Regions from separate parts of the Bacillus sp. TL12 genome, predicted to be linked through region 2. Evidence: riboswitches for the same ligand, from Rfam matches in the RefSeq annotation. Region 2 holds a riboswitch; the other holds the start of a gene.

Region 1 (7,174 bases), on a different contig from region 2:
AACAGTGCATAGTTGTAAAAGATAAAGAAAATTATATTGTGGGATATGGAATGAGCATACAAACTCCAGAAAATAGAATGATAGGACCGATTGTTGCGCCGAATAATCATATCGCAACTACAATTGTTCATCATTTGGCAAAAGATTATAAAGGAAGACTTAGAATTGATGTACCAGAAGGAAAAGAATTTTTTATGACAGTGCTCGAGACAGCTGGATTTCAAAAGGTAAATCAACCACCAATTATGTTGAAAAACAGTAATCAATTTTTGAAACGAAATGGTGAATTATATGGAATTGCTGCACAGATATTTGGATGAAAAAAGATTCCTTTTTAAAAAAGGAATCTTTTTAATTCATACATGAGATTTTCCTATTCTCGATATTGATTATGAATAGGGGAAAACAAATCTTCCTCGACATCTCTAACAATAGAAAAATGATCGACGTTATAATGACCATGTAGTGTTTTATTGTGATGTTCAATAATTTGCTGAGCTGATAAAATCGTAGAATCATTTGTGGAATGACCGTTTTTGATTAAGGTGACATCAAATCCCTGTACCGTTGCTGTTCTAACGGCAGTATCAATACAATGTTCGGTTTTACAACCACCTATAACAAGATGACCAATTTCTTTCTCTCTTAAAATCGTATGTAAAGAGGTGTTATAAAATGAATTGGTTGCTTGCTTGTCTATGATTTGTGCCGCATGAGGGATTTTGATTTCCTCATGTACTTGAAATCCTTTCCCCATACCGGAAGCAACATCAGTATCTCTGACGAAAATAATAAGGGCATTTGCTTGAATCGCTTTTTGGATGGCTATATTTATGTTCGTTAATAAATGATCTTTATGAAATACTGCAGATTCTTGCTCGTTACCGTCAATCAGTTCTTGTTGCGCATCAATAATTAATAGGGCTTGTTTCATTACATTTCTCCTTTTTATCTCGTAATTTGTGGGGAATCGTCCCTTTCTCTCAATGTTCAGAATACATCAAAAGAGAAGTGGGTAATGAAGAAATTTCCTGCTGATTAAAGTTACACTTTATTTATTTCTCGATACTGTAGACGATTCCTTTTTATATAAGGAAGTTATTTCATTTTTATTGACTTTTACATGATGTAACACCTTGCAATATAACTAAGAGGAGGGAGAAAAGGAAGGTGAAAATTAGCGGATTCTTCATTGTTATTTTTATCTATAAGGAAATTAAGAAATCCAATAAATATCGTCAAAGAAAAATTCATTCTCATAAAGCCTAAAAACATGTATGATAGGAAGTGGAGAATTTTTTGGTAGGTGGGACAGCATGCAAACGGTACAAGATTATCTTTCATTCTTACATACAAAAGGGTTTAAATTATCAGAGGATGCACAGGGGTTTATTATGTTTGGTCAAGGGTATACAGGTGCATCTGATGGGCTTGTAAATGCAGCGATTGAGGCAACAATTAAACATCAATTGCAATTTGATGGCAGTTATTTTATCGCTTTATTAGAACGATTAAAGGAAGAGAAAATTACTGATAAAAAAAGCGCAAAGGCTTTTATGCGGACGTTACAAGCGTAACATCACGCAGCCTGCGCTTCTTTTTTTGTTTTTGAAGGAAGCTCCACAAAGATCATACCTAAGAAAATACAAAGACAACCAAGCACTGCGGAAATAGAAAGCTGTTCGTTTGCGACAAGTACACCTGTTAATGCGGCGAAGACAGGCTCCATTGCGAAAATAATGGCAACTCTTGTTGGGGATGTATGCTTTTGCGCAGCTGTTTGTATAAAAAAAGCGATTGATGTTGCAAATAGGGATGTTATAAGTAGAGCAAATAAAAAAGCAGAATTGGTCCATAAAGAAATTGAAAATAATTTTTCCCAATCCTCAAATAAAAAAGCACAGATGGAAGAGAAAATTCCAACAGATAATACTTGGGAGGTGCTTAATAATAAAGGTGAGATTTTTTTGGAAAAGACCCCGTTAATAAGAATATGTGCTGCAAAGGCAATTGCACAACCGAGAACGAGTATATCACCAATATTCAATTGAAAAGAATCACCAGCGGTTAGTAAATATAAGCCAGCTGTTGCAGCAGTAATACCAAGTATGATAAAAAGTGTAGCTTTTTGTTTTAAAAAGATAAATGAAAGAATTGGAACCATAACAATACTAAGTCCAGTTAAAAACCCTGCTTTAGAAGAAGTGGTATGGAGTAATCCAAATGTTTGTAATAAATAACCGACAAATAAGAAAAATCCGACAATTAAACCAGCAATACTACTATGTTGAATTTCTTGTTTTGAAGTTTTTTTCGAGAACGTGAATTGGACAAATAATAAAATGATGCCAGCAAATAAAAAGCGAACACCATTGAAAGTAAATGGTCCAACAAATGACATTGCATTTTGAACGACAACAAACGTGGCTCCCCAAATAAAGGAGACAAATAATAAAGCGAGAGGAGCAATCCATCCTTTTCTCACACTAAAACCCCCATTAATTTTGTGAAATGGCTTTTCTTGCTAATTCATCGGCAACTTTGTTTTGATTACTTGGAATCCACTTTATAAAGAAAAGATCAAATTTTTTGATGTACGCTAGTGCCTCTTCTAAAAGTGGTGCATATGTTTTGTTTTTTGCATATTCTTTTTCTACAGCGCGTTCAACAAGCTGTGAATCTGTACGAAAAGATACAATGCTATAATTATGTTCTGTGCAATATTTTAATGCAACGAGTAATGCATGATATTCTGCCTCGTGGTTAGACATGATTCCGAGTGGTAGTGATAATTGCACAGCTGGCTGCACACCTTTAATAAAAACCCCAGCACCAGAAGGGCCTGGATTTCCTTTTGATGCACCATCGATATATACTTCAATCAAAATTAATCCCCCATTGTTATATAGCGTTAGTTGATAGTAATTCCCCGCCTAAAAATATGTTTAGAGACGGGGGATAGGAAAACGTATTTTATCCTATTGTGATACTATAGCGGCATGTGAATGTTTCGTTCGCTTGTAAGGATTGTACGCCTTTTTTCGCTTTGAAATCTTTTGCTGGTTCTACTTCATCAGCAATTCCATACCAAGGCTCGATACATACGAAAGGAGCATCGTTATCTGGTGTCCAAACACCAACGAATGGGAAACCTTCAAATGTTACTTTTACAAATTTATTATGTTTATCAGAACGAATAGAAATTTCATTTGTATTCATATTTTCAAAAATAAGGGCATCATTTTTGAATAAATCATATGTAAGTGGTAATTCTGCTTTATTTTCAACAATTAGCTGTTTTTCTTTTGAAAGAAAAGGTCCTTTTAAAACGCTTGTTTCTAAATGTTCAGGACCATTAAATGATAAATGGTAGTCTGTAAATGAGTCACCTTCTACTAAAGGACAATTGAAGCCTGGATGTGCTCCGATAGAAAAGAACATTTCTTTTGAAGTAGGATTGATCACTTCATAAGTAACATGTATGTTTTGCTCATCTAGTTCATAGGAAACAAGTAGCTCAAACTCGTACGGATATTTTTGTAAAGTTTCTTGATTGCTAGTCACAGCATATGTAATCTTTGTTTCGTTTTGCTCTTTTACCGAGAATATAAGATCGCGAGCAAAGCCATGTTGTGTCAATGAATAAGGTTTACCATCTACATAATATGTATTGTCCACTAATCTACCGACAATTGGGAATAAAATTGGTGCACGGCGCCCCCAATATTTAGAATCTCCTTGCCATAAATATTCTGTGTTGTCTTCTTTTAAACGAACGCTTTGTAACTCTGCACCCTTTTCAGAGATGGAAACGATCACTTTTTTATTTTGAATTGTTACTGTCATGAAGTGAAACCTCCTAAACCTTTCATATTCTCTATTATACGTTGTCTATAAGAAAAAGGGTAGTGAATGAGAAGATTCTATTGACGAATGACAGGCTATTGCGTACAATATAAAATTGTTGTTTAAAAACGAATCACGTGGTTCGAAACCATCCCACGTAAAAAAACTAAGGAGATTTTGTCATGAATATAAAAACATTAGTTGGTAATGGTATTTTAGCGGCGCTATATATTGCCGTTTCTGCACTTATTCAGCCATTTGGCTTTACGAATGTACAATTTCGTATTTCGGAGATGTTTAATCATCTTGTTGTATTTAATAAGAAATCAATTTATGGAATTGTCTTAGGCGTATTTTTAACAAATCTCTTTTTCTCACCTATGATTGCGTATGATTTAGTATTTGGAGTGGGACAATCCGTTCTTGCACTTCTTGCTACGATTATTTCTATGCGCTTTATTAAGGGTGTTTGGGCCCGAATGATCTTTAATACCGTTATCTTTACAATTACTATGTTTATGATAGCGATTGAGCTTCATCTTGCACTTGGTTTTCCATTTTTATTAACATGGCTTACATGTGCAGCTGGTGAATTTGTTGTAATGGCAATCGGTATGCCGGTTATGTATTGGATGAATAAACGAGTACAATTTCAGAGATTTATGTAACATGGATAGGAAGAGCTGCTTGCAATATCAAGCAGCTCTTTTTGTATTTTAAAAGTTGACACTTGTCCACTTCCATTCGAATATAATACTATGACTATTGGTAAAATATAATAAAAAATACGAAGTCTTATATAAGGGGAAATGAATATGAAATATAAAATACATTGGTTATATAAAACAAAATCGAGTCTACAAACAAAATTAACAACAGATTATATGAACATAGAAGATGCACTTCAGTTTGCAACTGATTTTGAGAAAACTGGAAGAGTAAAGGAACTATTATTTTATGACGAAATGGGAGCGGAATGGACGCTAAAAGAGATGAAAAAACTCGGTAAACAAATAGAAGAGGAGCCACAAGATATTCGTATTTACTTTGATGGGGGATATGATTTAGAGACGAAAGAGGCTGGAATTGGTATCTGTATTTACTATAAAAAAGGTCAGAAGATGTACCGAGTTCGCCGAAATGCTTACATAGACGGCATATATGATAATAATGAAGCGGAATATGCAGCGCTATTATATGGAATGAATGTACTAGAGGAATTAGGAATTAAATACGAATCGGTTACACTACATGGTGATTCTCAAGTCGTACTTCAGCAACTAGCTGGAGAATGGCCATGCTATGACGAACATTTGAATCATTACTTAGATCAGATTGAACAAAAAGCAAAGCAAATGAAATTAAAGCTTGTCTGTGAACCAGTAGCAAGAAAACAAAATAAAGAAGCTCATCAATTGGCTACACAAGCATTAGAAGGGACAGTAATTGACAGCCATAAAGAAATAACGGAATAGAGAGGTGCAGTGGTGAATAAAAAGCAGCTCATTACAGAGGTAAATGATCTATTAGAAATATATTGTGAAGGGTGTTTTTTACAAGAGCATTATAGAAAAACGCATAGCAAATATTATGCCCATTCTTTTTGCATTCGGCAGTGTACTGTGGGAGAGAAATTAAAAGAATATGGAGAGCGATTATCGTAAAAAAGCATCCAGAGATTTCTCTGGATGCTTTTTAATGCTTAGCTTCTTTCAATTGATGTTCGCATAGGCTTAATTTTTTTTCTTCGTTCATTAAAAAAGGCTCGTCTAAATCTGTTGCAACAGATTTCATTATTTCAAGTTGAGAGCGTGCAGATTCGACTGCAGTTGTCGCATGCTGTAATGATTCGGGATCCATTGTAATTGTTGCAGAACCTACCATCTTTTGCGCTGTTTCTACGCGGAATTTTACTTCTTCAAAATCATTTACATGTGAACCCATTATCGATTCCTCCTTTATATTCTGTCGCATTTCACATAGTTTTTACTCTGCAAAAAGGAAATATACAAAGGAATAACAAAGGAGGTTACCAAATAAGGTAACCTCCTGTTATATATTGGATTAAAGTTTTACTACGTTAGCAGCTTGAGGTCCACGGTTTCCTTCAACGATATCGAAAGATACTTCTTGACCTTCTTCTAAAGCTTTATAGCCTTCGCCTTGAATAGCTGTGAAATGTACGAATACATCGTCAGCACCTTCAATTTCGATAAATCCAAAACCTTTTTCGTTGTTAAACCATTTTACTTTTCCTTGCATGTTGCAATTCCTCCTAAAAAACGATTACTTTTTCATTTAGTGAAGTTCGTTTGAAATATTTGCGAATTCATAAAACTGAAAATGCTATATTCTCGAATATTCTGCTAAATGATATTTTTAATATACACGAAATGGTAGATTTTAGTCAAGTAAGCGCTTTTAACTTTTTGTATTTTTAAATAATTTTTCACGCAAGTTTTTTTGGTATAGGACAAGCTCTTTTTTAATATGTTTAAGTGAGTGCTGTACATAATGAGGTGAGAGAATGAATCAGTCTTATTTATTAGATAATGAAGGGATGAAAAATAGGATAGATATACCAAAATGGGTTTCACGAGAATTTGAGAATTTTTCTAATGTTGTATTGGACCCAACTTTCCCTTGTTATTTTGGTTTAACAGCTTTAAAGAAAAATGAACTTCGCTACTCATTCTTGTCTCATGATGATTGGAGTCATCTACCACAGACAATGCTTTCTTTTTTACAGTTGATGAACGAACGACCTGTTGTAAGAAGAGGATTTTTTCTTTTTGTTGAGCCAGAACATGAAGAATGCTCACTTGAACATTACCGAGCGTATTTTTGGAAAGTTCTACAATATTTACATGAAGAAGATAATCAATTATGGCCAAAGCAGATTCCAGAAAATCCAAATCATCATTTATGGGAATTTTCATTTGGCGGAGAGCCAATGTTTGCGTTTGGGAACGCTCCAGCTTATAAACAAAGAAAAACGAGACATTTAGGGAACTCACTTATTATTGGATTTCAACCACGAATTATTTTTGATGGACTAGAAGGGGATCGGCCCAAAGGTTCGTACTCAAGACAAATGGTTAGAGAACGGGTTGAAAAGTGGGACCAGTTGCCAAAACACCCGAATATTAGTCATTATGGTGATCCGAATCACCATGAGTGGAAGCAATATTTTATTGGAGATGACGTTGAACCAATCGAAGGGAAATGCCCATTTCATCATAAAACAAAGAAATGAAGGCCGCCAAGGAGCGGCTTTTTTTGCATATTTTGGATAGAAAAGGGCATTTTATATATGAATATTTTTCAT
Region 2 (7,174 bases):
TCCTTCTTTTTTATTATCATTATATATAAACTGTGTTAAAATTGTCATGCTTTTATTTAATATGTAATTGTTAGTATATTTTTAGTATGAGGAAAGAGTAAAACTGAGAAGTGATTGAGCAATCACTCGGAGACACAGGTGAACCATTAGCGGTTATGAATAACCTTTTTATTCGGTAGGTTGTCTCGAATCCTTGTGAATTTAAGTGAAGGGTTGAAATCTTATGAAATTGAATGATGAACGAGAAGGTATTTCTCAATCTTTAAAAGTTTTTATTGCACTATCGCGTGTGCACCGCTTTGTTATGGATGCTACAAATAAATCAATACAAAGTAACGGGCTGAATCCGACTGAGTTTGCTGTGTTAGAATTGCTATATCATAAAGGCGGTCAGCCACTTCAACAAATTGGAGAGCGTATTTTAATTGCAAGTGGAAGTATTACGTATGTTATTGATAAGTTAGAAAAAAAGGGGCTTGTAAAACGAATTCCATGCCCAAATGATCGTCGTGTTATATATGCACAGTTAACAGAAGAAGGAGAGACCTTCATCGCTACTATTTTTCCAAATCATGAAAAAATTATACATGATTCCTTTGAAATGTTAACAAAAGAGGAGAAAAATGAACTGTTATCTTTACTTAAAAAAGTCGGAAAGTATGAAAAATGATATATACATAAATATAAATTGAAAAACATTGCTTTTTTTGATGAGAGATAGGGTCCGGCAATGATATGTTAAAAAATCAAAATGAATTTATATAACATGTGTAAAAAGCTTTCGATGTAAAATAATCAAAGGCTTTTTTGTTTATCCTGCTATTTGCGGGAGTGACACCCTTACTCGAAAATTCATTGAAAGAAGGAAATATAGGTAAAGGAATGGTATAGCTTCTGACGAATTTTGCTGAAGAATAAAAGGAGATTCAGAAAAGGAAATGGAATTATAGTAATGGTACATATAATTGAGAGGAGGCGCATTCATGTCATTTCAGAACTATGAATATAAACGCCCGAATATAGAGGAGTTACAAGGAAAATTTACTGCAGCTTTAGAACAATTTGAGAATGCAAAGACGATAGAAGAGCAAAAACAAGTCATTGGTGTAATTAATGAAATTCGCAATGATTTTGGCACGATGGGAAATATTTGTTACATTCGCCATTCTATTGATACAACAGATGTATTTTATAAGGAAGAACAAGATTTCTTTGATGAATATTCTCCTATTGTACAAGGCTATACAACGAAATATTATAAAGCATTGATGAATTCTCCATTTCGTGAGGAGTTAGAAGCTTATTATGGGAAGCAGTTATTTGCTTTAGCAGAATGTGATGTAAAAACATATTCAGATGAAATTGTAAAAGATTTGCAATTGGAAAATAAATTATCTTCCCAATATACACAACTTTTAGCGGCTGCTAAAATTGACTTTGAAGGTGAAGAAAGAACATTATCACAGCTTGGACCTTTTATGCAACATAAGGATAGAGATATGCGTAAAAGGGCAAGTGAAGCTTATTACGGCTTTTTAGCAGAGCATGAAGAAGAGTTAGACCGTATTTACGATGACCTTGTAAAAGTAAGAACGAAAATTGCTACAACGCTTGGTTTTCAAAACTTTGTTGAACTTGGATATGCAAGAATGTACCGCACAGATTATAATGCGGAAATGGTGGCAAATTATCGTAAACAAGTATTAGATTACATCGTTCCAGTTGCAACAGAATTACGAAATAGACAAAAAGCGCGTATCGGTGTAGAAAAATTAGCTTACTATGATGAGAGCTTTGAATATGCAACAGGTAATCCGACTCCAAAAGGAGATGCAGAGTGGATTATTAATCACGGAAAGACGATGTATAAAGAATTATCAAAAGAAACCGATGAATTCTTTAATTTTATGTTAGAGAATGAATTATTAGATTTAGTTGCGAAAAAAGGAAAAGCTGGCGGCGGTTATTGTACATATATTGAAAATTATAAAGCGCCGTTTATTTTCTCAAACTTTAATGGAACATCAGGGGATATTGATGTGTTAACACATGAGGCGGGACATGCGTTTCAAGTATATGAGAGCCGCAAGTTTGAAATTCCAGAGTATAATTGGCCAACATATGAAGCGTGTGAAATTCATTCTATGAGTATGGAATTTTTCACATGGCCATGGATGAAATTGTTCTTTGAGGAAGATGCGGATAAATATTATTTCTCTCATTTAAGTTCAGCACTTCTATTTTTACCATACGGTGTATCTGTTGATGAATATCAACATTATGTATATGAAAATCCAGAAGCATCTCCAGAAGAGCGTAAAACAGCATGGCGTAATATTGAAAGAAATTACTTACCGCACCGAGATTATGAAGATAATGACTATTTAGAACGTGGTGGTTTCTGGCAACGCCAAGGCCATATTTATAGTTCTCCTTTCTATTATATTGATTATACATTGGCTCAAATTTGTGCACTGCAATTTTGGAAGCGAGCAAGAGATAATAGACAAGAAGCGTGGGAAGACTATGTGAATCTTTGCCAACAAGGAGGAAGTAAGTCTTTCCTAGATTTAGTAGAGGTAGCAAATTTAACATCCCCATTTGCTAATGGATGCGTGCAAGGGGTAATCAATGAGATTCAAGCATGGTTACATGCAGTAGATGACACAAAATTGTAAAAATGATACGTAGTTTTTACGTATTTTGTAATCGACACATTTATAAAATAATGAGATAATATAAGAAAATTCAGATTTTTAAAGAGGTGTTTCTAAACTAGAAGCGCCTCTTTTTACCAAAAAAGAGGGGGGAAAATTATGCTTCAATCTAATATGAATGTTAGTTTGGAAACTTTGCTGCAATCGTTACAATCTACAAGAAATACATTATTATCAGAAATTGAGATGTTAAATGATACGGAAGTGAATGTAAAGCCGCGCCGTGATAAATGGAGTATCATTCAAATTTTGCATCACCTGCACCTAGTTGAGCAATCTGTTACATCAGCTCTTGTGTATGCCTTGCAAAAAAAAGAAAGAAAAGTAGTACCGCTCAAAGATCTCCAACTTATCCTTGATCGAACATACAAACGAGAAGCTCCTCAACAAATGCAACCAACAGAAACATTAATGAAAAAACAACAAGGAATTCAATTACTCGAACATTCACGAGCAGAATTATTGCATACGCTGCATAGTATTATAGATGAAAGGGAATTGTTTGAAAATTCTTTGAAACACCCTGTGTTTCATGAACTCAATTTATATCAATGGATTCAATTCCTTGATTTACATGAACAGCGCCACCTTACACAGTTAAAAGAAGCAAAATATGCGATTTTGCAAAGATAAAGAAAAATTCTTATGTATATGGGAACTATACGTAATAAATAGAAGAAGCGAGTTAGTAGTTATCTCGCTTCTTTTATTTTATCCAGCTATTCGTGGGAAGTAAGCTCCTACTTGAATATTTAGAGAAAACTAAGAGAGCTAGGTGATGGAAGTTTCACTTTATATGCTGGATGGATGCATATTTTTATCTCTTATTTTGGAATAATACATAGAGAGTATATGAAGGAGTTGAAAACATGTCACATAAGAAAAAAGAGCAAGAGCGTAGTTGGAAAGCACGAAAAGAAAATCAAAAACCGCATGGGAAAGTAAAGACGTTTGCTGAACTTGTTGATGAAACAGAAAAAACGTGATGAAATCTTCATCACGTTTTTTGTATGAGTGGAAAGGTTAATAGGAAGATTGTACCAATATCCTTTTCACTTGTAATATCAATTTTTCCATCCATTGCTTTGATGACGCTGAATACGACCATCATTCCAAGCCCGGTTCCTTTCTCTTTTGTAGAATAGAATGGAGAGCCAAGGCGCTTTACTTGTTCTGTGTCCATACCGATTCCATTGTCTTTTATATACAATTGAATATGCTTATGATCAGGAACTAGTGTGAGGATAAGATTGCCACCTTTAGGCATGGCTTCAATACAGTTTTTTAGAATATTTAGCAAACATTGATTAAATTTTTGCTTTTCGCCAGTAATAAAAAAAGAGCTACTTTGTTTTATGTAATGTATGCGAATATTGGATAAATTAGCTAATGGCGTAATAAGAGATAGTGCATGAAGTAATTCATCTTCTAGTTGTAACCTTTGTTCTTTCTCAATACTTGGTTTTGCAAATGTTAAATAATCTGTGAGAACGTGATTTGCTTGTTCAATCCCATGTATAGCTATTTCTGTATATAATTTTCGATCTTTTTCAGAGCAGTCGTCAGATTGTAAAAGTTGTAAAAAACCTTTTGTTGAAGTCAATGGATTACGAATTTCATGGGAAATGGAAGCAGCCATTTCTCCAATAAGATGAAATTTCTCAGCGTTAATAAGTTCTTCCTGTAAACGAACTTGCAATCGAAGTATGTTCAATAAATAAAGAATAAGAATTGTACCTATTATTGTACATAGTTGATACGCAATAATATGAGGCAGATAGTCTTCAGAATTAGATACTTTGATAAGGAAAGCAGGAATCCAAACGAGTCCGTATGTAAGACTATATAAAATGGCAAGTACAAGTTTTACATGATTTGACCCTTTATTGAAAAATTTGTATGTAGAAAGTAAAACAATATATAAGAGAATCGAGCCAATGGCGGATGGAATGATTCCTATTCCTCCTAATAAGAAACGGTATACGTTTAATACAACTAAAATAGATCCACCGGCAATAGGCCCTCCTGTTAATGTGCCAACAATTAATACAATATGACGCATATCAAATTGAAATCCAGTATTTGTTTTTGCTGCGAAAAAAATGCAAAGTATTGTGGCAGTACTACAAAGTAATATAAATATAGTTGAATTTAGCTTAGGTGAATGCTTGCCTTTTTGATTCCAAAATAAGTGATACACTAGCATGATAACGAGAATCAATAATATGTTTAAAAAGAGATGAATGATAAAGAGTTTCAGTTTTATGCCTCCTCGCTATTCTCACATGTATAGTATTAATTAAGTACAATCATACTATTAAAATACAAGAAAATGAATCTGAATTTCGTTTAAAAAAAGAAAAATCAGAAATTTTTCCGAGAGAGAGACAGTATGTTACAATGTGTGTTGTCAATGAAAGAAGAAATTCCATGTATAACATGGGAGAGGTTCGCGAACTCCCTCTATAAAAAACTATGGAAACAACAATATCCTTAGGTATTGTTTTGTTTTTTTATTGTGACAGTTCAAGAACGTTCTTTCTTCTTATTCGTAGTAGAGAAGGAGAATGAGTGAGATGAAAAAAGAAAAAGCAGTTGTCGTTTTTAGTGGTGGACAAGATAGTACCACATGTTTATTTTGGGCGATGCAGCAGTTTGCAGAAGTGGAAGCAGTGACGTTTAATTATAATCAACGTCATAAGTTAGAAATTGATTGTGCGGCTGATATTGCGAAAGAGCTAGGAATTAAACATACAGTACTTGATATGAGCTTATTAAATCAACTTGCTCCAAATGCGTTAACAAGAACGGATATGGAGATTACACATGAAGAAGGTGAATTGCCATCGACATTTGTAGATGGACGAAATTTACTGTTCTTATCATTTGCAGCTGTGCTAGCAAAACAAGTTGGAGCACGTCATATTGTAACAGGCGTATGTGAAACAGATTTTAGCGGTTATCCTGATTGCCGTGATGTATTTGTGAAATCGTTAAACGTTACTTTAAATTTATCTATGGATTATCCTTTTGTTATTCATACACCACTTATGTGGATTGATAAAGCAGAAACATGGAAATTGTCAGATGAACTTGGCGCATTCCAGTTTGTTAGAGAAAAAACATTAACATGTTATAACGGAATCATCGGTGATGGTTGCGGTGAATGTCCAGCTTGTAAACTGCGTAAAGCAGGTTTAGATACGTATCTACAAGAACGTGAAGGAGCGAATGCATAATGGAACAGAATTTTTTTGGATTTCGCATCGTAGAAAATTTGCAAAAAATGGACAAGGACATTCAGCGTGAACAACTGAAATATCATAATAAACGAGTGATGGTAAGTAAGGAATTTACATTCGATGCAGCGCATCACCTGCACTGTTATGAAGGGAAATGTAAAAATTTACATGGTCACACATACAAAGTTGTTTTTGGAATTAGTGGATATGTGAATGAGATTGGACTTGCCATTGACTTTGGAGATATAAAAGAAATTTGGAAAAATGAAATAGAAATTTATTTAGATCATCGCTATTTAAATGAGACGTTACCAGCGATGAATACGACGGCTGAAAATATGGTCGTTTGGATTTATGAAAAGATGGAAGAAGCGCTAAAAAAAGAAAATCGTGCGAATGAATATAAAGGAGCACGTGTGGAATTTGTACGTCTATTTGAAACGCCAACAAGTTATGCGGAAGTTAGACGGGAGTGGATGATCGGTGAGTAAAATTCCCGTTCTAGAAATTTTTGGTCCTACCATTCAAGGTGAAGGAATGGTTGTTGGACAAAAGACGATGTTCATCCGTACAGCAGGTTGTGACTATAGTTGCGCATGGTGCGATTCATCCTTTACATGGGATGGATCAGCGAAAGAACAAATTCGGCAAATGACTCCAGAAGAGATATGGAGTGAACTCGTTGAAATTGGTGGTGAAAACTTTTCACATGTAACAATTTCAGGTGGGAATCCAGTATTATTGAAAAATTTAGAAGGGTTTCTGTCTTTATTAGAAGAAAAGCAAATTCGCACCGCTATTGAAACGCAAGGGAGCAAGTGGCAGGAATGGTTACTTCGTATTGATGAAGTAACGATTTCACCGAAGCCACCAAGCTCACAGATGAAAACAGATTTTAGCATGTTAGATTCTGTTATTGAAAGATTAGCTGGAAAAGATTTTAGTTTAAAAGTTGTCGTGTTTGATGATCACGATTTTGAATATGCGATAAAGGTGCATGAGCGTTATCCGCACGTACCATTTTTCCTACAAGTTGGAAATGATGATACAAAAACAGTGGATGATGCGATGCTTATTCGGAATTTATTGCAAAAATATGAATGGCTCATCGAAAAAGCTGTCCAGTGTAAAGAGATGAACGATGCAAAAGTATTACCTCAGCTCCATGCGTTAGTATGGGGGAATAAGCGAGGCGTATAAGGAACTATTATGAAT

The links. Region 2 has a riboswitch for preQ1 ahead of queC (7-cyano-7-deazaguanine synthase QueC). Riboswitches for the same ligand answer to the same signal wherever they lie in the genome.
Region 1: linked by a shared signal. The riboswitch ahead of LOK41_RS04830 (QueT transporter family protein) and the one ahead of queC (7-cyano-7-deazaguanine synthase QueC) in region 2 are both predicted to bind preQ1.

What each region holds. Positions count from the first base shown of each region.
Region 1 covers NZ_JAJJBY010000003.1:239,422-246,595, reverse strand. The annotation lists gene LOK41_RS04860 (GNAT family N-acetyltransferase) at 1-320, shown strand, start outside; gene LOK41_RS04855 (isochorismatase family protein) at 374-934, opposite strand; gene LOK41_RS04850 (DUF6123 family protein) at 1,317-1,577, shown strand; gene LOK41_RS04845 (DMT family transporter) at 1,580-2,485, opposite strand; gene LOK41_RS04840 (reverse transcriptase-like protein) at 2,499-2,885, opposite strand; gene LOK41_RS04835 (aldose 1-epimerase family protein) at 2,974-3,846, opposite strand; PreQ1 riboswitch class I at 3,978-4,022, shown strand; gene LOK41_RS04830 (QueT transporter family protein) at 4,029-4,514, shown strand; gene LOK41_RS04825 (ribonuclease H family protein) at 4,662-5,321, shown strand; gene LOK41_RS04820 (zinc-finger domain-containing protein) at 5,334-5,510, shown strand; gene LOK41_RS04815 (DUF2564 family protein) at 5,542-5,790, opposite strand; gene cspB (cold shock-like protein CspB) at 5,911-6,108, opposite strand; gene LOK41_RS04805 (YqcI/YcgG family protein) at 6,374-7,102, shown strand.
Region 2 covers NZ_JAJJBY010000006.1:176,149-183,322, forward strand. The annotation lists gene LOK41_RS08350 (ATP-binding protein) at 1-48, opposite strand, end outside; gene LOK41_RS08355 (MarR family winged helix-turn-helix transcriptional regulator) at 224-670, shown strand; gene LOK41_RS08360 (M3 family oligoendopeptidase) at 984-2,678, shown strand; gene LOK41_RS08365 (DinB family protein) at 2,817-3,350, shown strand; gene LOK41_RS08370 (DUF6254 family protein) at 3,587-3,703, shown strand; gene LOK41_RS08375 (ATP-binding protein) at 3,715-4,923, opposite strand; PreQ1 riboswitch class I at 5,157-5,200, shown strand; gene queC (7-cyano-7-deazaguanine synthase QueC) at 5,294-5,956, shown strand; gene queD (6-carboxytetrahydropterin synthase QueD) at 5,956-6,450, shown strand; gene queE (7-carboxy-7-deazaguanine synthase QueE) at 6,443-7,159, shown strand.